One region of the Bradyrhizobium sp. 40 genome, then DNA from elsewhere that is predicted to be linked to it. Evidence: predicted binding sites of a transcription regulator. Region 1 holds the regulator's gene; each other region holds the start of a gene.
The links. Region 1 encodes HrcA, which represses chaperone genes, less so after heat shock. Its sites were predicted from a motif close to GTTAGCACTCNCNNNNNGNGAGTGCTAAC; they were not measured.
Positions count from the first base shown of each region.

Region 2: IVB40_RS30610 (co-chaperone GroES) is a predicted target of HrcA. The motif match lies at 2,441-2,469, and genes of this name have one in related genera.
Region 3: IVB40_RS13345 (co-chaperone GroES) is a predicted target of HrcA. The motif match lies at 7,695-7,723, and genes of this name have one in related genera.

Region 1 covers NZ_CP064688.1:7,426,134-7,436,642, forward strand. Annotated here, with positions in the region: gene pncA (bifunctional nicotinamidase/pyrazinamidase) at 1-117, shown strand, start outside; gene grpE (nucleotide exchange factor GrpE) at 193-807, opposite strand; gene hrcA (heat-inducible transcriptional repressor HrcA) at 904-1,992, opposite strand; gene rph (ribonuclease PH) at 2,173-2,886, shown strand; gene rdgB (RdgB/HAM1 family non-canonical purine NTP pyrophosphatase) at 2,898-3,533, shown strand; gene hemW (radical SAM family heme chaperone HemW) at 3,550-4,734, shown strand; gene IVB40_RS35490 (penicillin-binding protein activator) at 4,786-6,039, opposite strand; gene rsmI (16S rRNA (cytidine(1402)-2'-O)-methyltransferase) at 6,382-7,332, shown strand; gene IVB40_RS35500 (YraN family protein) at 7,319-7,720, shown strand; gene gshB (glutathione synthase) at 7,731-8,675, shown strand; gene cpaB (Flp pilus assembly protein CpaB) at 9,124-9,927, shown strand; gene IVB40_RS35515 (type II and III secretion system protein family protein) at 9,938-10,509, shown strand, end outside.
Region 2 covers NZ_CP064688.1:6,374,337-6,384,845, reverse strand. Annotated here, with positions in the region: gene IVB40_RS30620 (hypothetical protein) at 1-74, opposite strand, end outside; gene groL (chaperonin GroEL) at 276-1,907, opposite strand; gene IVB40_RS30610 (co-chaperone GroES) at 2,055-2,351, opposite strand; gene IVB40_RS30605 (hypothetical protein) at 2,665-3,186, shown strand; gene IVB40_RS30600 (protein phosphatase CheZ) at 3,354-4,133, opposite strand; gene IVB40_RS30595 (L,D-transpeptidase) at 4,449-5,249, shown strand; gene IVB40_RS30590 (DUF2076 domain-containing protein) at 5,322-6,158, opposite strand; gene IVB40_RS30585 (ChbG/HpnK family deacetylase) at 6,292-7,137, opposite strand; gene IVB40_RS30580 (glycosyltransferase family 2 protein) at 7,134-8,180, opposite strand; gene hisG (ATP phosphoribosyltransferase) at 8,281-9,258, opposite strand; gene IVB40_RS30570 (ATP phosphoribosyltransferase regulatory subunit) at 9,262-10,413, opposite strand.
Region 3 covers NZ_CP064688.1:2,783,197-2,793,705, forward strand. Annotated here, with positions in the region: gene IVB40_RS13310 (NAD-dependent succinate-semialdehyde dehydrogenase) at 1-983, shown strand, start outside; gene IVB40_RS13315 (caspase family protein) at 1,002-2,354, opposite strand; gene IVB40_RS13320 (glutathione binding-like protein) at 2,466-3,104, opposite strand; gene IVB40_RS13325 (cysteine hydrolase family protein) at 3,118-3,711, opposite strand; gene IVB40_RS13330 (LysR family transcriptional regulator) at 3,843-4,676, shown strand; gene lepB (signal peptidase I) at 4,785-5,531, shown strand; gene groL (chaperonin GroEL) at 5,653-7,293, opposite strand; gene IVB40_RS13345 (co-chaperone GroES) at 7,338-7,652, opposite strand; gene IVB40_RS13350 (usg protein) at 8,029-8,316, shown strand; gene IVB40_RS13355 (cupin domain-containing protein) at 8,419-8,958, shown strand; gene IVB40_RS13360 (tetratricopeptide repeat protein) at 8,971-10,509, opposite strand, start outside.

The DNA of each region.
Region 1 (10,509 bases):
GTGGAAGACGCCTGCCGCGGCATCGACAATCAGGGTTCGCTCGCAAAAGCCTGGGCCGATATGGCCAAGGCCGGCGTGAAGCGGATTCAGTCCGCGGATATCGCGGCGAGCGCGTAAGAGGCGCGACCGAACTGCAAGACCCTCATCCTGAGGAGCGCGCTTCTTAGCGCGCCTCCTCAGCATGAGGATCGATCAGTTCGCCGCGCCGTTCGGCTCGTTGCTGTTGGCGGGCGCGGCCTTGGCGCCGCCCTTGGCGACACCGACCAAGGCAGGACGCAGCACGCGCTCGCCGATGGTGTAGCCGGCCTGCATGACCTGCACGACGGTGCCCGCGGGCACCGATGCATCGGGCACCTCGAACATCGCCTGCTGGAAGTTCGGGTCGAACTTCTGGCCCAGGGGGTCGAACTTCTTCACGCCGTGTTTTTCCAGCGCGCTGAGCAGCGAGCGCTCGGTCAGTTCGACGCCCTCGATCAGCGAGGCGAGGCCTGCATCGGCCGCCGCACGGGCCTCGGCCGGAACGGCATCGAGCGCGCGCTGGAGGTTGTCGGCGATGTCGAGCACGTCGCGGGCAAAGCCCGTGACGCCGTAGAGCTTGGAGTCAGCGACCTCCTTGGCAGTGCGTTTGCGCAGATTCTCCATCTCGGCCAGCGTCCGCAGCATGCGGTCGCGCGCCTCGGCGACTTCCTTCTGCAGAAGCTCGACCGAGCCCGGCTCGGGATCGTCGGGCATGATGTAGGGTTTTGACACCACGGGCTCGCCGGCCGCAGCACTCGTGTCTTCGGGTTGCCGGTCTCGATCGGTCATCGGCTCTCTTTTCGCATTCATCTCAGGGGGTTTCTGGCCCGGATATCGTGCTTCGGGCGCCGAAAATCAAGCGCCCGTGATCGGGGGAGACGCCGGTCAGCCCCCCAGGAGCCGGCTGACGATGCGGGCAGCGTAGTCCACGGTCGGGATCACGCGGGCATAATTCAGCCGCGTCGGCCCGATCACGCCCAAAACACCGACGATATGGCCGGCAGCGTCCCGATAGGGCGAGATGATGGTGGACGAGCCCGACAGCGAGAACAGCTTGTTCTCACTGCCGATGAAGATCCGCACGCCTTCCGCGGTCTCGGCCCGCCCGAGCAGATCGATGACCCCGCGCTTGGTCTCGAGATCGTCGAACAGCAGGCGAACGCGCTCGAGATCCTCCAGCGCATGCAAATCTTCGAGCAGATTGGCGTGGCCGCGGACGATGAGCTGCCGATCCTCGTTCTCGCCGCCCGACCAGCTGGCAATCCCGGCCGAGATCACCTTATGCGTCAGCTGATCGAGCTCGGTGCGCGCCTCTCCGAGCGCGGTCTCGAGCTCCAGCCGCGCCTCGGCCAGGGTCCGGCCCCGGATCCGCGCATTGAGGAAGTTGCCGGCTTCGGTCAACGCCGAGGATGGAACTCCCGGCGGCAGCGTCAAGACGCGGTTTTCGACCTGCCCGTCCTCGCCGACCAGGATCACCAATGCCTTTTCCGGTTCCAAGCGGACGAATTCGATATGTTTCAGCCGCGCATTGGATTTCGGCGTCAGCACGACCGCGGCAGCGCGGGTCAGGCCGGAGAGCCGCGTCAATGCCTCCTCGAGCGCAGCCTCCACCGATTGCGCGTGGCCGACGGAGGTCAACTGGCTCTGGATCGCCTGCCGTTCACTGTCATTGAGGTCGCCGACCTGCATCAGGGCATCGACGAAGAAGCGCAGGCCGAGTTCCGTCGGCAGCCGGCCGGCGGAGGTGTGCGGGGCGTAGATCAGGCCGAGCTGTTCCAGGTCGGCCATGACGTTGCGGACTGAAGCGGGCGACAGCGGCATGGCGATCAGGCGAGAAATATTGCGCGAGCCCACCGGCTCCCCAGTCGCGAGGTAGCTTTCGACGATTTGACGAAAGATGTCGCGGGAACGCTCGTTGAGCTGGGCGAGGCCCGCGCGCGGCGCGATCAGATGGATCGGATCGTGATGGGCCACAGACGGTAACTCCTCTCGGCTGCATGTAATTTGTCTATCCGGGAGGCTTCTGACAAGCGTCGCGCTCGCGGATTGAAAATCGGGGATCAATAAGGCCTCGATCTTCCCCCTTGCCGCCCACCCTCACCCCACCTACAAGCACCGCCAACAGCCCTTTTCCGAGAGTTTTGGAGGATTCCCATGCGGCCAAGCCGCCGTGCGCCCGACGAATTGCGCCCCGTGACGCTGGAGCGCGGCGTGGTCAAATATGCGGAAGGCTCGTGCCTGGTGAAATTCGGCGACACCCACGTGCTGGTCACCGCCACGCTGGAAGACCGCCTGCCGCCATGGCTGAAGGGCCAGGGCCGCGGCTGGGTCACCGCCGAATACGGCATGTTGCCGCGCGCGACCTCGGAACGCACCCGCCGCGAGGCCTCCGCAGGAAAGCAGAGCGGCCGCACCGTCGAAATTCAGCGCCTGATCGGCCGCTCGCTTCGCACCATCATCAATCTCGAAGCGCTCGGTGAGCGCCAGATTACGGTCGATTGCGACGTGCTCCAGGCCGACGGCGGCACCCGCACGGCCTCGATCACCGGCGCCTGGGTCGCCCTCGCCGATTGCATCACCTGGATGAAGGCGCGCAACATGGTCAAAGCCAATGTGTTGCGCGACAACGTCGCCGCGATCTCCTGCGGCATCTACAAGGGCACGCCCGTGCTCGACCTCGACTATGCCGAGGACTCCGAAGCCGACACCGACGCCAACTTCGTCATGACGGGGGATGGCCGCATCATCGAAGTTCAGGGCACCGCGGAACGCGAGCCGTTCACGGAAGCCGAGTTCCTGGCGTTGATGGCGCTGGCGCGCAAGGGCGTCGCGCGTCTCGTGGACTTGCAGAAACTGGCGGTAGCGTAGTCAATAGGCCGATGCATCGCCGAATCACCGGAAAGCTCGTCATCGCGACCCATAATCCCGGCAAGCTCGCCGAGATGAAGGAGCTGCTCGCGCCTTACGGCATCGATGCGGTCTCGGCCGGCGAATTAGGTCTTCCGGAGCCGGAAGAGACCGGAAACGATTTCCGCAGCAACGCCGCGATCAAGGCGATCGCGGCAGCGCAGGCGACCAAGCTGCCGTCCTTCGCCGATGATTCCGGCATCGTGGTCGACGCGCTCGACGGCGTGCCCGGCATCTACTCGGCGCGCTGGGCCGGTCCGAACAAGGATTTTGCCGCGGCAATGGCACAGATCGAACGGCTGTTGCAGGAGCGCGGCGCGACCACGCCCGCCAAGCGCAAGGCGCATTTCGTTTCCGCGCTTTGCGTTGCATGGCCCGACGATCATCTCGAAGAGGTCGAGGCGCGCGTCGACGGCACGCTGGTGTGGCCGCCGCGCGGCACCGCCGGCTTCGGCTACGACCCGATGTTTTTGCCCGACGGCCACAGCCGCACCTTCGGCGAGATGGAGAGCATCGAGAAGCACGGCCTGCCGCCGCTCGGTCTTGGCCTGTCGCATCGCGCCCGCGCCTTCGTGAAACTGGCGGAGATCTGCCTTGAGCCGCGCTAGAGCGTTTTCGAGCGAAGTGGATACCGGTTCGCGCCAGGAAAACGCGTCAAAACAAGAATCCGAAGCCTTCGGCGTCTACGTGCACTGGCCGTTCTGCCTGTCGAAGTGCCCCTATTGCGACTTCAACAGCCATGTCCGCCACGCCGCGATCGACGAGGCGCGCTTTGCGTCGGCTTTCGCGCGCGAGATCGCTGCGACCGCCGAGCGCGCGCCCGGCCGCGAAGTCACCTCGATCTTTCTCGGCGGCGGCACACCCTCGCTCATGCAGCCTGCAACCGTCGGCGCTGTGCTCGATGCCATCGGCAAGCACTGGACCGTGGCGAAAGACGTCGAAGTCACGCTGGAGGCAAACCCGACCAGTGTCGAGGCTACGCGCTTCGCGGGCTATCGCGCCGCCGGCGTCAATCGCGTCTCGCTCGGCGTGCAGGCGCTCGACGATGCCTCGCTGAAGGCGCTGGGTCGCATGCACAGCGCGCGCGAGGCACTCGACGCGGTCGCCATCGCGCGCCGCTCGTTCGATCGTTATTCGTTCGACCTGATCTATGCCCGTCCCGACCAGACGCCGGCGATGTGGGCCGATGAATTGCGTCTCGCGATCGGCGAGGCGGCCGAACATCTGTCGCTCTATCAATTGACGATCGAAGAAGGCACGCCGTTCTTCGGCCTGCATCAGGCCGGCAAGCTGAAGACGCCGGATGAGGCGGTCGCACGCGCGCTCTACGACGTTACCCAGGAGACCTGCGACAGACTCGGCCTGCCCGCCTACGAGATTTCCAATCACGCGCGGCGCGGCGCCGAGTGCCGGCACAATCTGGTCTACTGGCGCGGCGAGGAATATGCCGGCATCGGCCCCGGTGCCCATGGCCGGCTCGACATCGACGGTATCAGGCACGCCACCGCCACCGAGAAGCGTCCCGAAGCCTGGCTGATGCGGGTCGAGACCAACGGCCACGGCGTCGTCACCGACGATCTCCTCAACAGCGAAGAACGCGCCGACGAATTTTTGCTGATGGGGTTGCGCCTCGTCGAGGGCATCGACCCCGAGCGCTACCGCGCGCTGTCAGGCCGCTCGCTCGATCCCAAGCGCATCACGCTGCTGCGCGAAGAAGGCGCGATCACGGTGGATGCAACCGGCCGCCTGCGCGTGACCAGCAGCGGTTTTCCGGTGCTGGACGCGGTGGTCGCCGATCTCGCGGCGTAAGGTCTCTCCATCGTCGTTCTGGCGAAAGCCAGGACGACGTCGAGGAAACAGCTACGCTCCAAAACTCTTCGGCGAGCCCGCCACCGCAACGCCGCCGCCGGTCGTGACCTTCATCACCGCAAGGCCCCGCTCGTTGGTGCCGTCGGCGCGGAAGCGAAACAGGCCGTCGATCCCGGCGAATCCGGAAGGATTGGTGAGCACGTCGGACGAGAAGCGCGTGGTGCCCTGCGTGCGCGCGAGCGCGGCGACCAGGGCGACGGCATCATAGGCGAGCGTGGCCGTGCGGATCGGCTCGGCGCCGTATTTGGTGCGATAGCGGCCGGAGAAGGCGCGGAAGCCGGCCGGATCGGGCGCGGCGTAGAGGCCGCCCTGCAAGCTTGAGCTGGCATAGACGCGCGGACTGTCCCACAGGCCGGTGCCGAGCAGCTGGATATTGCGCAGATTCGCACCCGCCGCGCTCATTGCATCGGCGACCGAGACGACGGCGTCGCCATCATCGGCGATGAACAGCGCATCGGCGCTGCCGAGCTGCTGCGCCACGGTCCGGGCCGGCGTGGCGCGATCGGCGCCGTATTTCTCGAACGCGACGATGCGCCCGCCGCGACGCGGCACCGCCGCCTTCACCGCGGCCTCGACCACGTTGCCATAGGCATTGTCGGGCACGAGCACGGCGACGGAGCGCTTCCCGATGCTGGCGGAATATTCGACGATGCGGTTGACGTCGGACTCCGGCAGGAAGCTCAGGAGATAGACACCGCGGCCGGCGATGCTGGAATCGGTCGAGAACGCCATCACCGGAATGCCGCGCGTGCGCGCGATCTGCGCCACCGCAGGCACCGATTGCGCGAACAGCGGACCCAGGATGATCTCGGCGCCTTCGTCGACCGCCTGCTGCGCACTGGCCTGCGCGCCCTGCGGGCTGCCATTGTCGTCCTTGATCAGGAGCTGGATGTTGGGATTCTGGAACTCGGCCAGCGCCATCTCGGCGGCATTACGCATCGACTGCGCGGCGAGGCCGGCATTGCCCGATGCCGAGAGCGGCAGGATCACGGCAACCTTCACTCCGCCGGTGCCGGCGGTCGTCGCCTGCTGTGGCGGGCCGGCCGGCTGGGCCGGAGGCGGTGAGGAGCTGCTGAACGGATTGGAGAACTGGCTCAGGCTCTGCTGCACGCCGGCGCAGGCCGACAGCAGCGGCGCGCCGAGCAACAGGCCGAGCGCGCTTCGCCGGGTCGCCCCTGATATCAGGGGCCCCTGAACGGGAGACTCCTCCGGAAAGGAAGATCTGGGATCACGCGGGCCCGTCATGACAGTTTCTCTTCTGACCGACCGTCGCCAGCCGCTCACGATATTCTCCACGACACCAGTCGTGGATTCAGGCATATTGTCGGCAAATAGTTAACTCAAACAAAAGGATAATGCCCGCTTAACGCGGCTTCCTCTCAAGTTCTGGCTAGCTGTCCGCCGTCCATCACCAAGCATCAAGGCGGCGTTTCCGCCGCGAATATGGCGCTGACGCTTCATTCCCTTGGGAATGTGATGCCGAATGGATCACATTCCAGTCCTTCCTCGCCCCTTGCCTTGCCAGGCACGATCTTTTTCCGGGGACCGGTTCCCAGTCCCGGGGATCATGCCTAAGTTCGTCTGATTATGCGCGCAAAGCCGTCCCCGATAAATACACCTGAGACGACGGAGCCCGCCTCGCGCGGTTTCTCCATCGACGCCCATCGGCTTGTCGCGCCGAAGGCCGCGCCTGGCCTGCACCTGGTCGCGACCCCCATCGGCAATCTCGGTGACATCACGCTGCGGGCGCTGCAGACCCTCGCCGGGGTCGATGTCATCGCCTGCGAGGACACCCGCATCACGCGGCGTCTGACCGAGCGCTACGACATCTCCGCGCAGCTCAAGCAGTATCACGAGCACAACGCGGAAGCGGCCCGTCCAAAAATCCTGGAGCGGCTCTCGCAGGGCGGCTCGATCGCACTGGTGTCGGACGCCGGAACGCCGCTGATCTCGGACCCCGGCTACAAGCTGGTGCGCGAGGTCTGCGCCGCCGGCCACGCCGTCTACGCGCTGCCCGGCCCGTCCTCGGTGCTGGCGGCACTGTCGGTCGCAGCGCTGCCGACCGACCGCTTCTTCTTCGAAGGCTTTCTGCCTTCCAAATCAGCCGCGCGGAAGTCGCGCCTGGCCGAGCTTGCGCGCATCGATGCAACGCTGGTGATGTTCGATTCCGGCAATCGCGTGCAGGACACGCTCGCCGAGCTCGCCGAGATCATGGGGACCCGTGAAGCCGCGATCTGCCGCGAGCTGACGAAACTGCACGAGCAGATTTCGCGCGCGACGCTGCGTGAGCTCGCGCGCAATGCCGACACGCTGGAGACGCGCGGCGAATTCGTGCTGGTGATCGCTCCGCCTGCGGCCGATGCCGAGATGCTGACATCGGACGCGCTCGACGACCTCCTGCGCGAGCAGCTCGCCGCGAACAGCGTCAAGGATGCGGTGGCGCATGCGGTCGCGCTCTCGGGCCGGCCGCGCCGCGAGGTCTATGCCCGCGCGCTCGAGCTTGCCAAAGATCTGCGGGGCGGCGATGGCGAAGACTGAGAACCCGGCAGAACCGAAAATCGCCTCACCCGAGCGCCTCGCCGCGTTCCGCACCGGCATTTCCGCGGAAAGCCGCGCCGCGGCCTATCTCATGGCCAAGGGCTACCGCATCCTCGCCAAACGCTTCCGCACGCCGCATGGCGAGATCGACATCGTGGCGCGCCGCCGCAATTTGATCGCCTTCGTCGAGGTCAAGGCGCGCGCGACGCTGGACGACGCCGCCTTCGCGGTGACGCCGCGCCAGCAGCAGCGCATCATCGACGCCGCGCAAGGCTGGCTCGTCGCGCATCCCGAGCATGCGGAATTCGAAATGCGATTCGACGCCATGCTGATTGCGCCGCGGTCACTTCCACGCCATGTGTTGGCGGCATTCGACGCCTCGACCTGAAAGGCAGACCATGAAACTGAACGTCGCCGTCCAGATGGACCCCATCGCCCGCATCAACATCAAGGGCGATTCCACCTTTGCGCTGCTCCTGGAGGCGCAGAAGCGCGGCCATGGTCTGTCCTATTACACGCCCGACAAGCTCTCGATGGTCGGCGAGGAGATCGTCGCTCCGGTTCAGCTGCTCACCGTGCGCGACGAGCCCGGCAATCATTTCACCCTGGGTGAGCCCAGGCGCGAGGCGCTCAACGGCTTCGACGTGGTGCTGCTGCGCCAGGATCCGCCGTTCGACCTCGCCTACATCACCTCGACGCACCTTCTCGAATGCATCCATCCGAAGACGCTCGTCGTCAACGATCCAGCCTCGGTGCGCAACGCGCCGGAAAAGCTGTTCGTGATGAACTTTCCGCAGCTGATGCCGCCGACGCTGATCTCGCGCGACCTCGACGAGATCAACGCGTTTCGCGACAGGCATGGCGCCGTCGTGATGAAGCCCTTGCACGGCCATGGCGGCGCGGCGGTGTTCCGCGTGATGCCGCAGGACATGAATTTCGGCTCGCTGTTCGACATGTTCTCGGTGACATTCAAGGAAGCCTGGGTGATCCAGCAGTTCATCCCCGAGGTCAAGCACGGCGACAAGCGCATCATCCTGATCAACGGCGAGTTCGCCGGCGCGGTGAATCGCGTGCCGGCCGCCGACGACCTCCGCTCCAACATGGTGCGCGGCGGAGCAGCGCAGGAGACCGAGCTCACGCCGCGCGAGCGCGAGATCTGCGCCACCGTCGGCCCGGCGCTGCGCGAGCGCGGGCTGTTGTTCGTCGGCATCGACGTCATCAACGGCAACCTCACCGAGATCAACGTAACCTCGCCAACCGGCATCCGCGCCATCGCGCGGCTCGGCGGACCGGACGTTGCCGCAAAGCTCTGGGACGTGATCGAGCAGAAGCGGGCGAAGTAGGCATCGGCCCGTAGCCTCCTCAATGTCGTCCTGGCGAAAGCCAGGACCCATTACCCCGGCTGCCGGTTTGACGAACATCGAAGCGATCACCTCCTTAACAATTGATCGCGGTGGTAATGGGTCCTGGCTTTCGTCAGGACGACAGCGGTGATGTGGCGCGTTGTTTCCATCTCACTGCATGCCGGCATCAAGCATCACCCCACACATCACTAACCACGCATTCACCATGACGCGGCGCGCATCGTTCGAACACACGGGCCGCGACTGCGTGAAACTACGGGGCCAGTGGCCGACCGGCTAACGCGACGTTCACCATCTGCCGAAAGACCACAGCGCGGCCGTCGATCGCATTCGGCCTCGCAACACCGCTTATACTTTTACTGCCTACTCATCGACACGGGGAACCCGCCAGGTGCGGTTCGAGTGCCCCGCGTAAGAGTAGAAGCGTATGAACACCGCACGCATTGTCGTTCTCGTCATCGCACTGGGCGCCGGCGGCGTCGCTGCGTATCTGGCGAGCGGCTATGACAACAAGCCCGCGCCCGTTCTCCCCGTCGCCGAGAAGCTGCCGACGGTCGAGGTCCTGGTCGCCAAGAACGACATCCAGCTCGGTCAAGCCGTGAAGCCCGAGGACCTGCAATGGCAGGTCTGGCCGGCGGCGACCGCGAGCAGCGCCTTCATCCGCCGCGACAACAGGCCCGAGGCGCAGATCCAGATCGCAGGCTCGATCGCACGCGTGCCGTTGATGCAGGGCGAGCCGATCCGCGAGCAGAAGCTGGTCAAGGCCGACGGCTCCGGCTTCATGGCCGCGATCCTGCCGTCTGGCATGCGCGCCGTCTCCACCGAGATTTCAGCCGAGACTGCCGCCGGCGGCTTCATCCTGCCGAATGACCGCGTCGACATCGTGCTGACCCGCCGCCTGAAGAATCCCGACGGGACCGCCGGTAACGACCTCATCCTGTCCGAGGCGATCCTGACCAATATCCGCGTGCTCGCGATCGACCAGGCGCCGAAGGAAAAGGACGGCCAGAACGCCGTCGTCGGCAGGACCGTCACGCTCGAGCTCAAGCCCGACCAGGTCGCCACGCTATCGGCAGCGCGCCAGGGCGGCACGCTGACACTCGCGCTGCGCAGCATCGTCGATGCCAACTCGGTCGACAGCGCGCCCGAGGACCAGGCGAGCAAGCGGACCGGCGGGGTCAACGTGATCCGCTACGGCGTACAGGCGCGGCAACTGACGTCACAGAAGTGATGGGGATATGATGAACTTTGGGGATGATCGGACGGGCATGCGCATTCGGGGGAATCGCGCGCGCTCGGTCTGGACGGGGACGATGCTGATCCTGGGGCTGCTCGCAGCCCCCGATGTCGTCAGCGCCGCGGATGCGCCGGTCGGCGACCAGGCGCCCATGCAAGCAGCGGATCTCGATGTGTCCCCGGTCGGGACGATTGCACCGGCGAAGACGCGCTTCCTGTCGCTCGGCGTCGGCAAGTCCGCCGTCATCGACCTGCCGCGCGACGTCAAGGACGTGCTGGTCGCCGATCCCAAGATCGCCAATGCCGTGATCCGCTCGGCCCAACGCGCCTATATCATCGGCGGACAGGTCGGCCAGACCAACGTCGTGTTCTTCGCCGCCGACGGCCAGCAGGTGGCCGCCTACGACATCGCGGTGAAGCGCGATCTCAACGGCATGCGCACGGCGCTGCGTCAGTCGCTGCCGGGCGTGCAGATCGAGGGTGTCGGCGACAGCGTGATGCTCACCGGCTCGGTGTCGAGCCCGGTCGAGGCCCAGCAGGCCGGCGACGTCGCCGCCAAACTGGTCGGCGGCTCCGA
Region 2 (10,509 bases), 1.1 Mb from region 1:
GCGGATGCGACCTCAGGCGAACCTGCAAGCAGAGCCGCCAGAACGGCCGTGGAGCAAAACACAAGCGCGCGCATCGACGAAATCCCCGGGGCAATGGGGCATGATCCGGAAAGTGTGAAGTGGTTTTCCGTTGAGATCAGGCCCAAACAATTCGAATCGGGCGTCACCGTAGTGGGTTTTGGCCGCCGGTTGAATTGGAAAGCACGGGCCATGATTGCCAAAAAAGAAGGCCGCCCGGAGGCGGCCTTCGCAACACTGTGGGCTAAGGATCGGTCTTAGAAGCCGCCCATGCCGCCACCGGCCGGCATGCCGGGCGCGGCGTCCTTCTTCGGCGACTCGGCGACCATGGCCTCGGTGGTCACCAGCAGGCCGGCGATCGAGGCGGCGTCCTGGAGCGCGGTGCGCACCACCTTGGCGGGGTCGATGATGCCCTTCTCGACCATGTCGACATACTCCTCGGTCTGGGCGTCGAAGCCGAAGGTCTCGGACTTGTTCTCCAGGATCTTGCCGACGACGATCGAGCCTTCCACGCCCGCGTTCTCGGAGATCTGGCGGATCGGGGCTTCCAGCGCCTTCAGCACGATGTTGATGCCGGCCTGGACGTCGGCATTGGCGTTGGTGAGACGGCCAACCGCCTTCTTGGCGCGGAGCAGCGCGACGCCGCCGCCGGGAACGATGCCCTCCTGCACCGCGGCGCGGGTGGCGTTGAGCGCGTCCTCGACGCGGTCCTTCTTCTCCTTGACCTCGATCTCGGTGGCACCGCCGACGCGGATCACCGCGACGCCGCCTGCGAGCTTAGCGAGGCGCTCCTGGAGCTTCTCACGGTCGTAATCCGAGGTGGTTTCCTCGATCTGGGCCTTGATCTGGCCGACGCGGGCCTCGATCTCCGGCTTCTTGCCGGCGCCCTTGACGATCGTGGTGTTCTCCTTGTCGATCACCACCTTGCCCGCGCGCCCAAGCATCTTCACCGTGACGTTTTCGAGCTTCATGCCGAGGTCTTCGGAGATCAGTTGGCCACCGGTGAGGATCGCGAGGTCCTCGAGCATGGCCTTGCGGCGGTCGCCGAAGCCCGGCGCCTTGACGGCGGCGACCTTCAGGCCGCCACGGAGGCGGTTGACGACCAGGGTAGCCAGAGCCTCGCCCTCGACGTCCTCGGCGATGATGACGAGCGGCTTGCCAGACTGCACCACGGCTTCCAGCACCGGCAGCATCGCCTGCAGGCCGGACAGCTTCTTCTCGTGCAGGAGGATGTAGGCATCCTCGAGCTCGGCGGTCATCTTCTCGGGGTTGGTGACGAAGTAGGGTGACAGATAGCCGCGGTCGAACTTCATGCCCTCGACGATGTCCACCTCGGTGTCGAGCGACTTGTTCTCCTCGACGGTGATGACGCCCTCGTTGCCGACCTTCTGCATCGCCTGCGCGATCATCTTGCCGATGGCGGCATCGCCGTTGGCCGAGATGGTGCCGACCTGGGCGACCTCGGAGGAGGCGGCGACCGGCTTGGCGCGCTTCTCGATGTCCTTGACGACGGCGGCGACCGCGATGTCGATGCCGCGCTTGAGGTCCATCGGGTTCATGCCGGCGGCAACCGACTTGGCGCCTTCGCGCACGATGGACTGGGCCAGCACGGTCGCGGTGGTGGTGCCGTCGCCGGCGAGGTCGTTGGTCTTGGAGGCGACCTCACGCACCATCTGGGCGCCCATGTTCTCGAACTTGTCCTCGAGCTCGATCTCCTTGGCGACGGTGACGCCGTCCTTGGTGATGCGGGGCGCGCCGAACGACTTCTCGATGAGCACGTTGCGGCCCTTCGGGCCGAGCGTCACCTTGACGGCATTGGCGAGAATGTCGACGCCGCGCAGCATGCGATCGCGCGCGTCTCCGGAAAACTTGACGTCTTTGGCAGCCATGGTCTGCAATTCCTCTTCTTTTTTCGTGATGTGTCTTGCTTATTGGGTCGCCTCATTCCCGGGGTCCGCGATCGAACCCGGCGGAATGATGCATGCCCGGATCGAGTGACCCGGGCATGCATTCAGCGGCCGTTCAGGCGTCTGGCCTTAGGCCATCACACCCATGATGTCCGACTCCTTCATGATCAGGAGCTCATCGTTGTCGATCTTGACCTCGGTGCCCGACCACTTGCCAAACAGCACACGGTCGCCGACCTTGAGGTCGATCGGGATCAGCTTGCCGGCCTCGTCGCGGCCACCGGGGCCGACGGCGACGACTTCGCCCTGGGACGGCTTTTCCTTGGCCGTGTCCGGAATGATGATGCCGCCCTTGGTCTTTGACTCGGCGTCGATACGTTTGACCACGACACGGTCATGCAGCGGACGAAATTTGGATTTAGTCATGACGTTTCCCTTTGGAGGCTCGCTTCGGAAGGAGTGAAAGTGGGCGGGCGGCGCTGCCGTCCACCCTTCTTGAGGATCGATCGGCGCGCGTTAGCAATCCATCTTTCAGAGTGCTAATGGTCCGCCCGGGAATATGGCTTGGCCGCGATCCTGTCAAGCAAAGGTGGTTAAGCGATTGGTGAGACGGATATAGGATGGTGACATTGGAAACTTGTTCGGGGCGCCGGCGTATTAAAGGACGTCATTGCTCCGGCAGCGGTTTTGCGCTTGGCTGCGGAAGGGGTGCGGCCATGGTTTTGTCCGGGGGAATGCCATGATCAGTTCAGCTCACGCGCGCACGGTCGCCAATCTGGCGGCGGCTTCTTGCCTGGCGCTGCTGCTTGGCGCCTGCGGCGGCGGCATGAGCCTGCCGTCCTTTTCTTCCTCCTCACCGCCCCCCGAGGCCGAGCCCGGCACCGGTCCGGAAATGCCCGCCTCGATCCGCGCCGACGAGATCGTCGGGCGCTGGGGCCTCGCCTCGTTCCAGAACCCGGCCGACCGCGCCCGCACCGAGGCTGCCGCCCGGGCTCAATGCAAAAATCCTTATGTGATCACCGCCGGCTCCTCCGGCGGCGTGATCATGCATCTGGCGGACCAGGCAACACCGCAGGAGCTGCGGCTGAAGGGTTCGCCCAGCGGCAAGAACTATATCGGGCCGGCGGGTCCGACGCCCGGCGAGCAGGACCGCGAGATCGTCTCCTTCGACGGCCGCGTCCTCATCACCCGCTTCATCGACAAGGACGCTGCCACCCGCTACGGCAACATGGTCTACGTCCGCTGCGCGCCGAGGGCGTAGTCGCGGCGCCGGCCTAGCCACTCGTCATTGCGAGGAGCGAAGCGACGAAGCAACCAGGCTGCCTCCGCGGACACAGTCTGGATTGCTTCGCTTCGCTCGCAATGACGTCCAAAACAAAAAACGCCGGCTTGCGCCGGCGTTTTGTTTTTCCGTAGTGTCGCGTCCGCTCAGTCGAACAGCGCGTCGATGTCGTCCTGCGAGGCGTGGCCGACGTCGCCGGCGAGCTTCGGGCCGTTGAGAAGCTTGTCGTCATCGCTGCGGGTGTCGACCTGCGGCACGACGTGGGACTTGATCGCGTCGACGCCGCCCCAGATCTCCATCATGGAATTGATGTGCTGCTCGATGAACTTCATCGTGCTCATGACCTTGCTGATGCGCTGGCCGGTCAGGTCCTGGAAGTTGCAGGCTTCGAAAATCGAGATGACGCGTTCCTGGATATCGTCGGCCAGCCGCTTCTGCTGATCGGCCGATTGCACCTTGGCCATCGCGCTGGCCGCCTGGTCGATCGACTCGGCGGCTTCGAGGATCTGCTGGGTCGCCTGTTCGGTGCCGCCGACGACCGCGCCGAGCTCGCCATTGACCTTGGCCATTTCGCCGCCGTCGAAGCTCTTGCCGTGCAGTGTCGCGATCTCGCGCTTGGTGCGGTCGATGGCGTCGTGGATGAGGTCGAGCTCGACCTTCAGCTTCTCGCACTGCTCGATCTGCGCCCGGTAAGTATCGAGCATGGTACGGGCTTCGGAGAGCTCGTGGGCAGTGGAGGCGTCGATCGCCGCCATGGCGGCGCTGCCGGACAAGGGCGCGGTGCCCTTCGCCATCTGTGCACGGATCGCACGCAACTCGGCCATGATCTCGCTATGCATCGGCGCAGCCTCCTCAATCATTTCGGGGCTGGGCATCTCGCCGACAATAGCCTCCTCGACACGAAAACGTTTGCGGTGAATAGCCATCAAGAACTCCCCCCACCTCACTCACGCGTCTTTGTAGGCAGAAGCGATTTAACACGAAGTTCACAGCCGGAACTGTCGTCTCGGTTGTGTGCGACGGCTTGCAAACGGGCGATTAACCATGCGTGCAAGGCGTTCATCGAAAATAAACGCTGATCGCCAAATTGCACCGCTGCCGACGACGTGGTGAATCGAAATGGCGTTTCCGTTTACCAAACAAAACGGCTTTTGCTCTTTATTGACCACGTCGCGGATGCGGATCAGCGGTCAGCTCGCCACGACGCATGTGATCTAGACGAAACAGTACAGAGTACGTCGATGTTCAAGAAAATGTCTGTCGCGCTGCTTGGCAGCGCTTGCACCTTCATTGCCGGCGCCAACAGCGCCAGCGCCTTCGACAATAGCGTGCCGAACGATCCGCCCGCGGTGCTCTATCAGCCGCAAGTGCCGCCTGCGCCGGTGCGTGTCGCCTCCAATGCGAACATGGGCGGCGGCTTCATCGAGTTCATGTTCGGTGACGGGCCCGGTCGCGGTCCGGCCTACGCTCCGCAGCAGCCGATGTATCAGCAGCAGCCTGGTTATTATGACCAGCGCCGCCTGCCGCCGATGGGCGAGCCGCAGACGCAGGGCGCAGGTCTTCAGCAGGAGGCGGTCGATCCGCGGCAGCGTCAGTTCGACCCGAGATTCGAGAAACAACTCGTTGACTATAGCGGCAATGAAGGCGCCGGCACGATTGTGGTCGATACGCCGAACAAATTCCTCTATCTTGTCGAGGGCAACGGCCGGGCGATGCGCTACGGCATCGGCGTCGGCCGTCCCGGCTTCACCTGGTCCGGCGTGAAGTCGATCACGGCCAAGCGCGAATGGCCGGCCTGGACGCCGCCGGCGGAAATGATCGCGCGCCGCCCCGATCTGCCCAGGCACATGGAAGGCGGCCCGGAAAATCCGCTCGGCGCGCGCGCGATGTATCTCGGCTCGACGCTTTACCGTATCCACGGCTCCAACGAGCCCTGGACCATCGGCACCAACGTCTCCTCGGGCTGCATCCGCATGCGCAACGAGGACGTCATCGATCTCTACGGCCGCGTCAATGTCGGCACCAAGGTCATCGTGATGTAGGCGCATAGCGCTCGGAACCAAAACGGCCGCCTCATCGGCGGCCGTTCTGGTTTGGAGCAAGGATAAAAAGCGTCAGGCGTAATCGCTGCCGCCATCATCTCCGCCGCCGAAATCGCTGTCGTCGGCGAGGTCGACATTGCCGCCGTCATTGTCGTTCTGATCGTTGTAGTTCTGGTCGTCGTTCGAAGCGTGGTCGGCGAAGCCCTGCCGGGACGCATCACCGCGGTTCGCGCCGATGTCGTCGAGGCCGGCATCACGCGCGAGCGAGCCGCCGGACTGATCGCTGCCGCTCCAGGGACTTCCACCAGCGCTGCGGTCGCCCAGGGCATTGGTGTCGCCGAAGGCCTGCTGATGCGATCCGCCCATCATGCCGCGGATGCTGGAGAGCAGCAGCGAGCCGCCAACGACGCCGGCCGCGGCTGCCGCCGCCGTTCCGAGGAACGAACCGCCGCCACCGCCGACCGGCGGCGCGCCATAGCCCTGACCGGGGCCCTGACCTGGACCTTGACCGTAAGCCTGCCCGTAGGGCGGCTGGCCATAACCGGGCTGGCTTTGCTGCATCGCCTGGCCGCTGTTCCACACCGGCCGCGAGTCACGCGGCGGCACGTTCGGAACCGAGCCGCGCGACGGACCCCCGCCGAACAGCGTGTCGCGCATGGTGTCCAGGAAACCGCCGGACTGCGCCTGTTCGGGCGCCTGCGCCGCCTCCAGCTCCTGGATGCGGGCATGGGCGCGCTTCAGCGCTTCGTCCTGCAACAGCACGGTCTGCACCAGCGCATAGATCGCGCCAGGCGCCTTGCGCAGGCCGTCGGAGATCGCAGCGATCGCGTCGGGATCGCGCGGTGCATTTTCCAGTTTCGAAAGCCGGTCGAAAAGCTCGTCGACGAGCTGGCGTTCCTGCGGCGTCATGGTCAGTCTCCCTCGCGCAAAACAAGCGCGAGGAAGATGTAGGGTTCCATTGTGGCCCCAACAGTGCCGGCTGGATTAAATTTCGGTATGCGACAAGCTGCCCGGAGGGCGGCTTTCTCGCAAACTGTCGGTTTCACCCCAGCGTGACGCCGCTGTCCGTCAGCAGGCGCGCGAAAGCATCGCCGGCGAGATAGGCGTGCTCGCGTTCGCGGACATCCGTCATCGGGTCGAGCCCAGTGAGGATGTCGTCGACGAAGCCGGGATGACACATGATGAGGCCGCCATCCGGCAGGCCTTCGAGAAATTGCCGCATCAGCTCGCCGAAATCGGCCGCCTGCGTGAAATCATAGGCGCCGGCGAAGCCGGGATTGAAGCTGAGGCCCGCGCTGCCGGCACGGCGGCGGAATTGCGCGCTGAGGATATCGAGCACCATGGCTTTCGGTGAAGCCAGCCGCTGCATCAGCGGCAGGTCGCGGCCGCCTTGGCGCACCCAGGCTTTTGGCGCGACTTCGGCGACTGCGTCGATAAAGCCGTCGCGCACCTGCGGGTAGAGCTGCACATGCTGATGGCCGTCGACGAAGTCAGGCGCGCGCCCGAACCCTTCCGCGAAGGCTGCCAGCTGCGCCTTCACTTCGTTGCGAAAGAATTCGCGGTCGAGCCTTCGCGCAAGACCCGCGCGCAGCAGCTTCGGAAACGGGAGAAACATGTCGCCGTCGAGTGGGCGGAAATGCATGGTGAGCGGCCGGAACGGTGCCGACAATGTCACGTGCAATCCGATCGCGCAGCGCGGGCTCGCTTGCGCTGCCGTCTGGAGGGCTTCGATCTCGCTGCGCTCGACCGCAGGTCCCACCATCATAACCGAGGTGGCGTTGAGACGGCCGCGTTCGATCAGGTCGCGGATGGCGCGATTGACACCCGGGCTGATGCCGTAATCGTCGGCGCAGAGCCAGATCCGCCGCGGCGGCGCGGCCGCGTTCATTCGGCCGCCGTCCTCTTCGAGGCGTCGTCAGCCTTGTCGGTCTCGAAATGCTTTTCACTGTGCTCGGCGACGAAGTAGATCGGGCGCGCCTTCAGCTCGGAGAGGATCTTGCCGATATATTCGCCGACGATGCCGATCATGATGAGCTGCACGCCGCCGATCGTCATCAGGCCGATCACGAGTGAGGGATAGCCGGGCACCTGCTTGCCGGTGGTCAAGACCTCCCACAGGATCGACAGACCGAACAGGAACGCTCCGCCGGCGAGGATCACGCCGAGCAGGCTGGCGAAGCGCAACGGCGCCACCGAGAACGAGGTGACGCCTTCGATCGAAAGACCAAGAAGACGCGCGGCGCTGAAGGTTGTCACGCCATGGGTGCGCGGCGCGGGCTCGTAATCGACGCGGATCTGGCGGAAGCCGATCCAGCTCGCGAGGCCCTTAAAGAAGCGGTTGCGCTCCGGCAGCTGCCTCAGTGCTGCCACCGCGCGCGGCGACAGCAGGCGGAAGTCGCCGGCGTCTTCGGGAATCTTCTGGCGCGCGCCCCAATTGATCAGCGCATAGAAGCCCCGTCCGGCGAGCCGCCGCAGGAACGGCTCGTTGTCGCGATGCGCCTTGGCGGTATAGACGACGTCGTAGCCGTCCTCGATCCAGTGCCGCACCAGTCGCTCGACCAGCGACGGCGGATGCTGGCCGTCGCCGTCCATGAACAGCACCGCGCCGAGCCGGGCATGGTCGAGGCCGGCCATCAGCGCGGCCTCCTTGCCGAAATTGCGCGACAGCGACACCACCTGGACGTCGACCGCGTCGGCCGGCAGCGAGCGGGCGATCGACAGCGTCGCGTCCGCGCTGCCGTCGTCGACATAGACGACTTCGCAAGCCAAGCGATAGCGCTGACGCAAGGTCTTTGCGAGATCGCAGATGCGCTGGTGCAGGGCGGCGAGGCCCGCCGCTTCGTTGTAGAGCGGGACGACAATCGACAGTCCGTTCGCGGCGGTGCTTGCCGCGATGGTCGTCATGCCGGAAACGTCAGAGCCCAGCGTCATCGATCAAGGTTCCAGAGGCGTTCAAGGTCATCTCAACAGCATATGGTAGCTGCCGTTTGCTGTCGCTACGCTGAACGGAATTGCTCAACAAACTTTGGGCTCACTGCCGCAGGAACGCCTCGAGCCTGGCGAACAGCGGGTTGTCCCGGTCGAAAACATAATCCAGCGAAACCACCGAGACGGTCTCGGCGCCATGGGTGCGCAGGAAGCTCGCGAGTGCATAGAGCTGGCCCGGCGGGCAGTGCAGTGTGAGCATGCCTGACGAGGTCGGCCCGCCGAACGGGGCTTCGACGCCGAAGCGCTCGTGGGCCTCGGTGAGCATGGCCGCGTCGCACTGGCGGAAGCGGGTGCGGACTTCGCGGTATTTGTTGGCCCGCGCCCGCGCCGCGATGTGATCGAGGATGATTCGCGCGGTCTCCCGCGCCTGCGGCGACCAATCGGCGTCTCTTGAGGCGACCAGATTGGCCTGGCTGCGCAGGATCACGCCGTCGTCGAGCACCCGCAATCCGTTGGCGGCGAGGGTCGCGCCGGTCGTGGTGATGTCGACGATCAACTCGGCGCTGCCGGCGGCCGGCGCGCCTTCGGTCGCGCCCGTGCTTTCGACGATGCGGTAATCGGTGATGCCCTGGCTCTGGAAGAAGGCGCGGGTGAGGTTGACGAACTTGGTCGCGACCCGCATGCGCATGTGATGCTGCTCGCGGAAGCCGGTGGTGACGTCGTCGAGGTCGGCCATGGTGCGGACGTCGATCCACGCCTGCGGCACCGCGACGACGACGTCGGCATAGCCGAAGCCGAGGCCTTCGATCAGGGAGACGCGCTTGTCGGCGTCCGCGATGGTCTCGCGCACCAGATCCTCTCCGGTGACGCCGAGATGCGCCGAGCCGCGGGACAGTTGCGAGGCGATCTCGCTCGCCGAGAGATAGGCGACCTCGACATTGTCGAGACCTGCGAGCGTGCCGCGATAGTCGCGGGCGCCGCCCGCCTTCGACAGCTTGAGCCCGGCGCGGGCGAAGAAGGCCTCGGTGTTTTCCTGCAGGCGGCCCTTGGAGGGAACGGCCAGAACGAATGGCGCGCTCATGACTTAAGCTCCCACCTTGCGGCCGATCCGGGTCAGCGCATCCACCCAGACCGAGAAACCGACCGCGGGGATTGGCTCGGCCGATCCAAGCTGGGTCATCAGCCCGTCATAGCGGCCGCCGGCAACCAGCGGCTCGGCGCCGTTGCCGCGGTGATGCAGCTCGAATTCGAAGCCGGTGTAGTAGTCGAGCCCGCGCCCGAACGCGGTCGAAAACCGCGTCCCCTTCACATCGATGCCGCGCGCCGCCATGAAGCCGACCCGGCTTTCGAACTGGTCGATCGCAGCACTGAGGTCGAGTTTTGCATCATTGGTGAGTGCGCGCAGCTCGGCGACGGCGTCGTCGGGGTTACCCGATATCGACAGGAAACGCTTGAGCACGGCGATGGCCTCTCGCGGCAGCGCGCCGCCTTTCAGTGTCGACTGCTCGAGGAAGCGGTCGGCAATCTCGGCGGTGGTGCGGCCGCCGACATTGGTGGTGCCGGCGATCGACATCAGATCGGTGACGAAAGCGAGTGCCGCCTTGCGGTCGGAGCCGGCGAGCGCCGCGAGCACGCCCTCATATTCGCTGCGGGTCGCGGTGGTTGCGGCCGCCAGCCGCTCCAGATCCTGCTCCAGGCTGATCTTGCGGTTGAAATCCTTGACCAGGCGGCGGCGCCAGACCGGATAGAGGTCGAGCGCGTCGAGCAGCGCGTTGAACAGCGCCACGTCGCCGGTGCGGATCTCGACGTCGCGGACGCCGAACGCGGCGGTCGCCTCCAGCGCCAGCGCCAGCATCTCGGCGTCGGCTGCGGCGCGGTCCTGGCGGCCGAACGATTCGATGCCGGCCTGCAGGAATTCGCTGCTCTGGCCATTGCGGTAGCGGAACACCGGACCGAGATAGCTGAACCCGGCCGGCTGGCCGGCTCGGCCAGAGCTGAGGTAATCGCGAGCCACCGGAATCGTCAGGTCCGGGCGCAGGCAGAGCTCCTCGCCGGAAAGGTCCGTGGTCAGGTACAGGCTCTTGCGGATGTCCTCGCCGGAGAGATCCAGGAACGGTTCGGCCGGCTGCAGGATCGCGGGCTCGGCCCTGACATAGCCGGCCTGCGCGAACGACAGCAGCAGCGTATCCGCCCAGGCGGCGGAACCGGCAGCATGTGAGGTGGCAGTCGCGGTCATCTCAGGGGTCCATCGTCCCGGTGGAACCGGGCAGGGCAAGCAAGGGAGCGAATTGCCGCAGGCCTTAGCATGGCCCGAAAGCGGTTTCGACCTCCA
Region 3 (10,509 bases), 2.8 Mb from region 1:
ATTTTCCGATCAATCAGGTCGTGCGCAAGCTCTCCGCCGCACTCGGCGCCGGCTGCTCGATCATCGTCAAGGCCCCGGAGGAGACGCCGGCCTCGCCCGCACAACTGATCCGTACATTTGCGGATGCCGGCGTGCCCGATGGCGTCATCAACCTGGTCTACGGCGTTCCTGCCGAGATCTCCGAATATCTCATTCCGCATCCGGTGATCCGCAAGATCTCGTTCACGGGCTCGACCCATGTCGGCAAGCAGCTCAATGCGCTCGCCGGCTTGCACATGAAGCGCGCCACCATGGAGCTCGGAGGTCATGCGCCGGCGATCGTTTTCAAGGACGCCGACGTCGCGTCGGCGGCCAAGATTCTGGCGGCAGCAAAATATCGCAATGCCGGTCAGGTTTGCATCTCGCCGACGCGGATGCTGGTGCAGGATGACGTGTTCCGTGAATTCGTCGACACCTTTGTCGACAGCGCCAAGACATTCAAGGTCGGCAACGGCCTCGATCCCGACTCCAAAATGGGTTCGCTCGCCAACCCTCGTCGCGTCACCGCCATCGAGGGTATGGTGCAGGATGCCGTCGGCAAGGGTGCAAAACTCGAGACCGGCGGCAAACGCGTTGGCAACAAGGGGCATTTCTTCGAGCCGACCGTGGTGAGCGACGTGCCGAAGGATGCGCGCGCCATGAACGAGGAGCCGTTCGGCCCGCTCGCGCTGATTTCGCGCTTCTCATCCTTCGACGAGGTGGTCGAGGAGGCCAACCGGCTGCCTTTTGGGCTGGCGTCCTACGCCTTCACCAGCTCGGCCAAGACGGCGGCCGCGATCGGTTCGGCGATCGAAGCCGGCATGATGTCGATCAACAGTTTTGGTCTCGCGCTGCCCGAAGTGCCGTTCGGCGGCATCAAGGATTCCGGCTACGGCTCGGAAGGCGGCACCGAGGCGATGGAGGGCTATTTCAACACCAAGTTTATCAGTCAGACCGGCGTGTGAACGCTGGACGATGCACGATCAGCGTTTGACGAAGACCAGGCCGCAGGCGCGTGCCTCGTTGCGCTTGCCGGTGCCGCGGGTGCGATCGAACTGCGCATCCACCGTAAAGGCGTAGGGCGAGCCGGGCGCGAGGTTGTTGAGAGTATAGGTGCTCGCCCCCGTCGTTCCGCGCGCGCTCAAAGTCGTCTTGCCGTCCGCGGGGATCTGGCCATCGATCTCCAGGCGATTGACGGCGCCCTGGCCCTGGGCGTCGGCATGAAAGACGCCGTTCGCAACCGTGGCAGACAGGGCCCGGGTGAATCCCTGCGCCTTGCCGGTAGGCGGGCAGTTCAACGTCACGTCCCAATTGCCGTCGAAGTCCTTCGCGCTACGGGCGTTGCCGCTTGCCGGCGCGAGCGCCACCTTCTGCTTCAGACCTTCAATTCGGGCCTTGGCAAGCGTGGCGAAGATGCAATTCGGGAATCTCGTGAGATGGTCCTCGTAGGCGCCAAGCGTGCCGATGCCGTCCGCGGCCTTCCAGTGCGCTTCTGCTGCCGCGCAGGGATCAGCCCGGGGTGCGGCTTGCGGCGCCGCCGGCGCTATCGTGACCGACACCGGCCCGTTCAGGTAGAACTTGCCGATGATCGACAGCGACAGCTCCGGGAGCTGGGTCTTGCCGCTGGAATCGTAGACGTCGCTGCTGATGTCGCGAAAGACCTCGCCGATCTCCTGGGGCTCCTCGATGTGCTTCAGGAACGCCGTCGTATAGGGGCTGTTGCGGCCGCTGCCGTCGGCCGCGGTCTGCCCGGACTGGGTTGAGAACGATACGATCGTGCCGCGTGGTGCTTCGACTTTCGACAAGCCCCGCCCGATCGAGGCAGCGCGCGTCATGCCGGCGGAGCGTTTTAAGGTTTCGGCCAGCGGATTGTCGCGGCAGGAATCGAGGATGAGGATGCGCAGGTTCTTGGCCTGCTGCAGATCGTTCACGATATCGTCGACCCGCACGAAGCGCTTCAGATCCGCTTCGTCGCTCAGCACGGCGTCGACAGGCATCAGATAGTTCACGCCGTTGTACTGCATCGCATGGCCGCTGTAGTAGAACATGGCGACGTCGGCTTTGCTCGCGGCGCGCGCGAAGCGGATGGTCAGGTCCTGCATGTCGGCCTGGCGCAGGTCAGTGCCCTGGAGCACTTCGAAGCCGCTGCGCTTGAGCGAGGCGGCGACGTCTTCGGCATCGTGAGACGGATTGGGAAGCTTCGCCGTACTGGCATAGGCGCCGTTGCCGATCACCAGCGCGACCCGCGTTTCCGCCGATGCCGGCGCGACGGAAAGCCAGCAGGCGAGGAGGGCGAGGCAAAGTCCGGCCGGGCAAAACCTGGAAAGAGCACGCATGAATGCCTTCCAATGAAATGTCGAAAAATATCCCTCCAGATTAGCGCATGCCGCGCCGACATCAATGCCCTGCCAGAGAAAACGCTCGGATTTCCCGGCCGTGACATCCTGTCACGCCGGGCTCGCCGCCATCGTCTTGCGCACGGCCATTTCGGTCGCAATCGCGTCCCGCACGGCCGGTCGGGCCTGCATGCGCGCGAGATAGGCCGACAACGATGGCCATTGCGCGATGTCGACGCCTGCGGGACGAAGCAGCAGCAAAGCCCAGGTGAGGTGGGCATCCGCGACGGTGAAGCTGTTGCCGACGAGGAATTCGTGGCCCGCCAGATGCGTGGCAGGCATCGACAATGTCTGCGCGATCCTTGCACGCGGCTTGGCGAGCGAGGCGTCGTCCTTGTACCAGAAGGTTGGAAACAGGAACGCCTTGTGGATCTCCGCCCCGACGAAGCTGAGCCATTCCTGGAGCCGATAGCGGTCGGGATCTCCGAACGCGGGTGCAAGGCCTGTCTCGGGCTTCAAATCGGCGATGTATTGCAGCACCGCCGCGCTTTCGGTCAGCCGTTCGCCATTCTCCAGCACCAGGACCGGCACCGCGCCCTTCGGCGAAACGCCGAAGAAATCGCTGCCGTCGTCCACGACCTGCTTGGTCTGGAGATGGACCGGATGATAGCGGGCCTCGAGGCCCGCTTCCATCAGCGCGATGCGGCTCGCAAGCGAGCAGGCCATCGGAGAGAAATAGAGTTGCAGCATCGCCTACGCTCCTTCAGGTCAGCGCCTCGGTTTGCGCGATGATCGCAAACCGATCCGACAATTCGGCCAGGGCGACCTCGTGGATGGTCCTTGCGGAGAGCGCTCCGCCGTGGCCGTCGGGAAGATCGCGTGTTGCACAGGCATCGGCTGCGATCGTCGTGCGCAGGCCGAGGTCGAGCGCGGCGCGGGCGGTCGAACTGATGCACATATGGGTCATGAAACCGGCCAGCACGATGTTCGTGCGTCCGGTTGCGGCGAGTCTGACCTGCAGGTCGGTGCCGGCAAAAGCGTTCGGCAGCGCCTTCTCGATCACGGCTTCGCTGGCGAGCGGCGCCACGTTCCTGACGATCGCGCCGCGCGCGGCCTCGCGGTCGAACAGGCTGCCGGCACGTCCCTTGTGCGCGATATGGAAGATCGCAGCGCCGCTCGCCCTCGCGCGGGCGAGCAGGCGCGCGGCGGCGGCGATCGCGGGCTCCGCATCCGGCAAGGCGAGCGGGCCGGCGCAATATTCATTCTGGATGTCGATCAGCACGAGGCAGGAATCGGCGAGCCTGGGCGGATTGAGATCTGCGCTGGACAATTCAAGCAGGGTTTTTGGGGCGGTCATGCGGGTGGGGCTTTCCTGGCGGTATCGGATGGCGCGACACTAGCGCGGCGGCGGCCTGCCAATGTGCAGGGCTATTGCAACATATGGCTGCAAATTTGCAGGAGCCGGTCGTGCCTGATAGGTTCATCGCCATGAATTGGGACGATCTGCGCATCATCGCCGCGGTCAGGGACGAGGGCACCTACGCCGGCGCCAGCGCACGGCTGCGCATCGACGAGACCACCGTCGGCCGCAGGCTTGCACGCATCCAGCGCGATCTCGGCGTGCCGCTGTTCGATGCGGTGGACGGCCAGCGTCGGCCGACGCGGAGTTGCGAGGCGGTGCTGGCGCATGTCGAGGCGATGGCCGCACATGCCGCCGAGATCGGTCGCGTCGGCGAGAGTCTGGCGGGCCCGGTGGGACGCCTGCGTATCGCCTCCACCAACACGGTCGCCGAGGAGGTTCTGTCGCCGCGCGCGAGCGACTTCCTGCGCGCCAATCCCGGCCTGACGCTGCAATTCCTCACCTCGAGCGAGAACGTCAAGTTCTCGCGCTGGGAAGCTGATCTCGCTATCCGTCTGCGCAAGCCCGACAAGGGCGACTTCGCGATCTCCAGGCTCGGTGACGTCAAGCTCTATTATTTCGAGCCTGTTGCGACCGAGGGCGAGCCGGTGCTGTGCGCCTATCCGGACGAACTCGGTGCCATTCCCGAGATGCAATTCCTGCGCATGAAACAAGCCCATGCGCGCTGCGTCACCGACAACGTTCGCGTCATCCGTAACCTGATCCGCGCGCATCAGGCTGCCGGCGTGTTGCCGGAGCACGTCTGCGCGGACTTGCTCGGCGATCGCCGCCTGCGCGCCACACTGCTGCCTGGGCGCCGCGACGTCTGGTTGCTGGTGCAGAACCATCTCAAGCGCGATCCGGCGACGCGGCTCACCATCGAATGGATCCGCCGTTCCTTCAGCGATCTCGCGCGCGGCTGATTGCGGGCGTGAACGCGATCCGCGCGCGGCGCGACCAAGTAATGGGATTGCGCGCGCGCGAAGGTTGCGTAATCTCGCGACGACCACGGGCTTGATCAGGGCAGGCGCATGACCACTCTTCAGGAAACCATCCACCCGCAGGCCAAGGTGCGGGAATGGAAGGCGGTCGTCATCCTGATCCTCCTGATCCCGGTGCTGTGGTCGCCGCCGTTCCTGTTTCGCATCTTCCTGTTCCAGCCGTTCAACATCCCGTCCGGCTCGATGACGCCGACGCTGGTCGTCGGCGACTACGTCTTTGCCGCAAAATATGCCTATGGCTATGACCGCTATTCGTTTCCGTTCGCGCCGTCATGGATCTCTGGGCGTTTCCGGGCCGCCGAGCCCGAGCATGGCGACGTCGTCGTGTTCCGGACGCCAAAGGACACCTCGGTCGACTATGTCAAGCGCGTCGTCGGGCTGCCCGGTGATCGCATCCAGATGCGGCAGGGCCAGCTCATCCTCAACGATCGCCCGGTGACGCGCGTTGCCCTGAAGGCGGTTGTTGCCGGCTCCACCTGCGGCGTCGATAACGGTGCGAAGGCCAAGCGCTGGCGCGAGACGCTGCCGAACGGCGCGTCCTACGTCACGCAGGACTGCGTCGACAACGGCTACTACGACAACACCGACGTCTACACCGTGCCGCAGGGCCATTTCTTCGTGCTCGGTGATAACAGAGACAACTCGAGCGACAGCCGCGTGATGTCGTCGATCGGATTCGTGCCGATGGACAATCTGGTCGGCAAGGTGATGCGGATATTCTGGTCGCTCGACCAGCAGGGCGAACCACACATGGAGCGGCTGGGGAAGGTGTGGTGAGGCCGTCCCGTCATTCCGGGCCCGGCGCTGCGCGCCGCTCTGGAATGAGGAGCGGAGAAAACAAAAACCCCGGCATCGCTGCCGGGGTTTCGCATTTTGTCGTTTGCCGGAATGGCTGGACTTAGAAATCCATGCCGCCCATGCCGCCGCCCGGGGGCATCGCGGGACCGGAGCCGCCCTTCTTGGGCAGCTCGGCGACCATGGCTTCCGTGGTGATCAGGAGAGCCGCAACCGAAGCCGCGTTCTGGATCGCCGCGCGAACCACCTTGGTCGGGTCGATGATGCCCTTCTTGACGAGATCGCCGTATTCGCCGGTCTGCGAGTCGAAGCCGTAAGCGTACGACTTGTTCTCGAGGATCTTGCCGACGATCACGGAGCCGTCTTCACCGGCGTTGATCGCGATCTGCCGAGCCGGCGCGGAGAGCGCCTTGCGCACGATCTCGACGCCGGTCTTCTGGTCGTCGTTCTTGGTGCGCAGGCCCTTGAGCTGCTCGGAGGCACGGAGCAGGGCGACGCCGCCGCCCGGGACGATGCCTTCCTCGACCGCGGCGCGGGTCGCATGCATCGCGTCATCGACGCGATCCTTGCGCTCCTTCACCTCGACCTCGGTCGCGCCGCCGACGCGGATCACTGCGACGCCGCCCGCGAGCTTGGCAAGACGCTCCTGGAGCTTCTCACGGTCGTAGTCCGAGGTGGTTTCCTCGATCTGCGCCTTGATCTGGGACACGCGCGCCTCGATGTCGGCCTTCTTGCCGGCGCCGTTGACGATCGTGGTGTTCTCCTTGTCGATCATCACCTTCTTGGCGCGACCGAGCATGGCGAGCGTGACGTTCTCCATCTTGATGCCGAGATCTTCAGAGATCGCCTGACCACCGGTCAGAACCGCGATGTCCTGCAGCATGGCCTTGCGGCGATCGCCGAAGCCCGGAGCCTTGACGGCCGCGACCTTCAGACCACCGCGCAGACGGTTCACGACCAGCGTGGCCAAAGCCTCGCCTTCGACGTCTTCGGCGACGATGACCAGCGGCTTGCCGGTCTGCACCACGGCTTCGAGCAGCGGCAGCAGTTCGTTCAGGTTGGAGAGCTTCTTCTCGTTGATCAGGATGTAGGCGTCGTCGAATTCAACGCGCATCTTGTCGGCGTTGGTGACGAAGTAGGGCGAGATGTAGCCACGGTCGAACTGCATGCCTTCGACGACGTCGAGTTCGGTCTCGAGCGACTTGGCTTCCTCGACCGTGATGACGCCCTCGTTGCCGACCTTCTTCATGGCGTCGGAGAGGAACTTGCCGATTTCGGCGTCGCCGTTGGCGGAGATGGTGCCGACCTGGGCGATTTCCTCGTTCGAGGTGACCTTCTTGGAGTTCTTGACGAGGTCGGCGACCACGGCTTCCACCGCCATGTCGATACCGCGCTTGAGGTCCATCGGGTTCATGCCGGCGGCAACCGACTTGGCGCCTTCGCGCACGATCGCCTGGGCCAGCACGGTGGCGGTGGTGGTGCCGTCGCCGGCCGCGTCAGCGGACTTGGAGGCGACTTCGCGCACCATTTGCGCGCCCATGTTCTCGAACTTGTCGTCGAGCTCGATCTCCTTGGCGACGGTGACGCCGTCCTTGGTGATGCGGGGAGCGCCGAACGACTTGTCGAGGACGACGTTGCGGCCCTTGGGGCCGAGAGTGACCTTCACCGCGTTGGCGAGGATGTCGACGCCGCGAAGCATCTTGTCGCGTGCATCGACGCCGAATTTGACTTCTTTAGCTGCCATCTGAATTTTTCCTTGAGAGGTTTAGCTGGGGGAGAGAGGGGCTCTTAGGCCGCCTTCTTCTTGGAAGCGGGGACGTCGAGGACGCCCATGATGTCGCTTTCCTTCATGATCAGCAGATCGACGTTGTCGATCTTGACCTCAGTGCCGGACCACTTGCCGAACAGCACGCGGTCGCCGACCTTCAGGTCGATCGGGATCAGCTTGCCTGCTTCGTCGCGGCCACCCGGGCCCACGGCGACGATCTCGCCCTGCGAAGGCTTTTCCTTGGCCGTGTCGGGAATGATGATGCCGCCAGCGGTCTTCTCTTCTGCGTCGATGCGCTTGACCACGACGCGGTCGTGAAGCGGACGGAATTTCATGCAGTTCTCCTAAGCTTTTGCACAAATTGGGAATTTTGGGTTGTTAGCAGTCTGCGCCCGCGAGTGCTAGCACAGGCACAGCTGAGATAAGGCAGGATTTTGGCGGGAGCAAGGGCTTGTAGCAGAAAAATAGCACTCGGAAGCGCCGCCTGCCAAAATCTCTTTCCATCGTTAATCGCGCTCCGCGCCCGTATTAGCACGGAGCCGCATCTGCTGCTAACGCATTGAATTTCAACAGCTTGTTAAACTTTTGGGCTTGAGATGGATTGTCAGTTTGCGTCACATTTCACTCATGTGAGCGCATCTCCACCGGGTGGCTCGTAGGGCGTACCGGAAAGCCACCCCTTGAATATGCGCTCCTGCAAAGGAGGTTGGCATGGTCTCGCGAGTTGGGGTTGTTTCCGACGACTTCCGGAAACAGGTGCTGGGTTACGGGCTGACGACAGCCGAAATTCTCTACCGGATGCCGGATCATCGCTCGTTGCTCCAGACCTATGTCTGGCAGAACTACGACATGTTTCCGAAATTTCCGGCGCTGACGGATTTCCTGGCGTTCTGGCAGAAGAAGCTCGACGGTCCGCTGTTCTCGGTCACGGTCGCGCATTCCAAGCTGATCAAGCCGGCCGAGCTGCGCGCGGTCGACGGCGTATTCCGGCTGCATTGAAGGCGAGCGTGGTGCTGTAGGGTGGGTTACGCTGACGCTAACCCATCCTACGATTTCGCATTCCGTGCTAACCTCTCCCCTGTAACAACAGGGGAGACCGCCATGGCCAAGAAAGCAAAATCGCGTAGCGCATCGCAGGCGGCGGTGAAGAAGCGAAGCGGGGCCAAACCCGCCGCACGATCGACGGCGCGCAAGGCGGTGAAGGCGAAAGCTCGCGCGACTCCGGCCAAGTCATCCGTCAAGAAACCGGCGCGGCCCAAGCAGCGCATAGCGATCAGCCATCACCGTGAGGAAGACTTCAAGGCCGACGGTCTGCGCACCTACGCGAAGTATCGCGATCTCGGCATCGCCGCTGCGAGCCACGGGCTGGCGCAAGCGCACGTGATCCGGCTGCAAGGCCCCTGCAATCCGGACGAGGTGTCGAAGCTGCACTTCCACGACGTCGAATTCCAGATGGTCTACGTGCTCAAGGGCTGGGTGAAGACCTATATGGACGGAGAGGGCGAGACGCTGATGAAAGAAGGCAGCGCCTGGACCCAGCCGCCGAAGATCAAGCACATGATCCTGGACTATTCGGACGACGTCGAGCTGCTGGAGGTGATCCTGCCGGCGGAGTTCAGGACGGTGGAGTTGAAGGCGTAGGTGAAGCGGAGATCAGCCATCACCGTTGCAATAGCGTTTCCACATCGCGCGATAGGCATCGTCCACCGCTTGCGCGTATGAGACGGGGTTGCCGGCGGCGGCAGCCCTGATCTGTCCGGGCAGTTCGCGGCGCAACTTATCGAGGTCGCCGATCTGTGTCCCACGGCTCGCTGCGATCTCGACATAGGCCTCATCGCTTTCCGCGACCCAGTCCGGCAGGCCCAGCGCGGCGAGGATGGAGCCGGCAGCACGGCTCGGCAGACTGTGACCGAGCTTCGCCACTACCGGCACGCCCATCTGCAAGGCTTCCCACGTGCTGACGCCGCCATTCTGCGGGAATGGGTCGAGGCCAATATCGACGCGATTGAACGCTGCCAGATGTTCGTCTCGCGACGTGGCTCCGAGCAGGTCGACGCGTTCGGACGGCAACCGGCCAGCTGCAAACCGCGCCAGCAGATTGTCGCGGACCAGCTGAGCGTCCAGCGCAGTATCCTTGATCAGCAGTCGCGAACCCGGCACCCGCTCGAGAATCCTGGACCAGACGTCCACCGCCTCGTTCGAAATCTTGCTGATGCGGTTGAAGACACCGAATGTGATGAAGCCGTTCGCGATCGCCGGCGTCGGCGCCCGCGCAATCCCGGCCGGCAGTGGCGCCAGCGTCACAAAGCACGGCAGGTCGACGATGGTCTCCGCAAACAGATGCCGAACCGCGACCGGAATCGCGACCGGGTCCGAGAACAGATAATCGATCGTTGGCAGCCCGGTGCCGGTGCCGTGGCCCCAGCCATGCACCTGAACAGGCGCCGGCTTGCGCGCAAACACACCGAGGCGGTTTCCGCTGGTATGGCCGGACAGATCGATCAGGATATCGACACCATCGGCGCGGATCTGGGCGGCGAGGCGATCGTCGGACCATTGCGAGGCGTCGCGCCAGCGATCGGCGATCCCCTGAAATTCGCGGGTCGTCGCGTCCGTTTTCGGTGAACAAGCGTAGCACACGATTTCGAACTGTGCCCGATCATGGTGCTGCAGGACCGGCTTGAAAATGAACGCCGCCGAATGTGCGTGGAAATCCGACGAGACATAACCCAGCACCAGACGGCGATCCGGAGCGCGGCTGTTGTCATGCGGTCCCGCCGCTCCTGAGGCGATCTTCGCACCGATCAGCTCCCACCATACACGTCGCGCTTGCTGATGCTGCGCAGCGCTGGCGTCGGCCATAAAATCGAGGGTGAATATCTTGCTGGAGATCGTGCTCTGATCCGGCTCGATGTCGAGAGCTCTGTCGAAACTGGCGAGCGCTTCGTCGACCCGGCCAAGTGCCGCGAGACATTGGCCGAGCAGGCTGTGGGCCTGAGAGAAGCCGGGATCGATCGCGAGAGCCTTCTCGCAATCGGACAATGCTTCGGCAACTTGCCGGGTCAGGAGCAAGATGCTGGCCCGCCAGAGCCATCCATTCGCGTCATCGGGTGCCAGGGCGATTGCGCGATTGCAATCCGCCATGGCTTCGTCGAATCGCTGAAGCTCCCGCAAGGCAACGGCGCGGCTCGA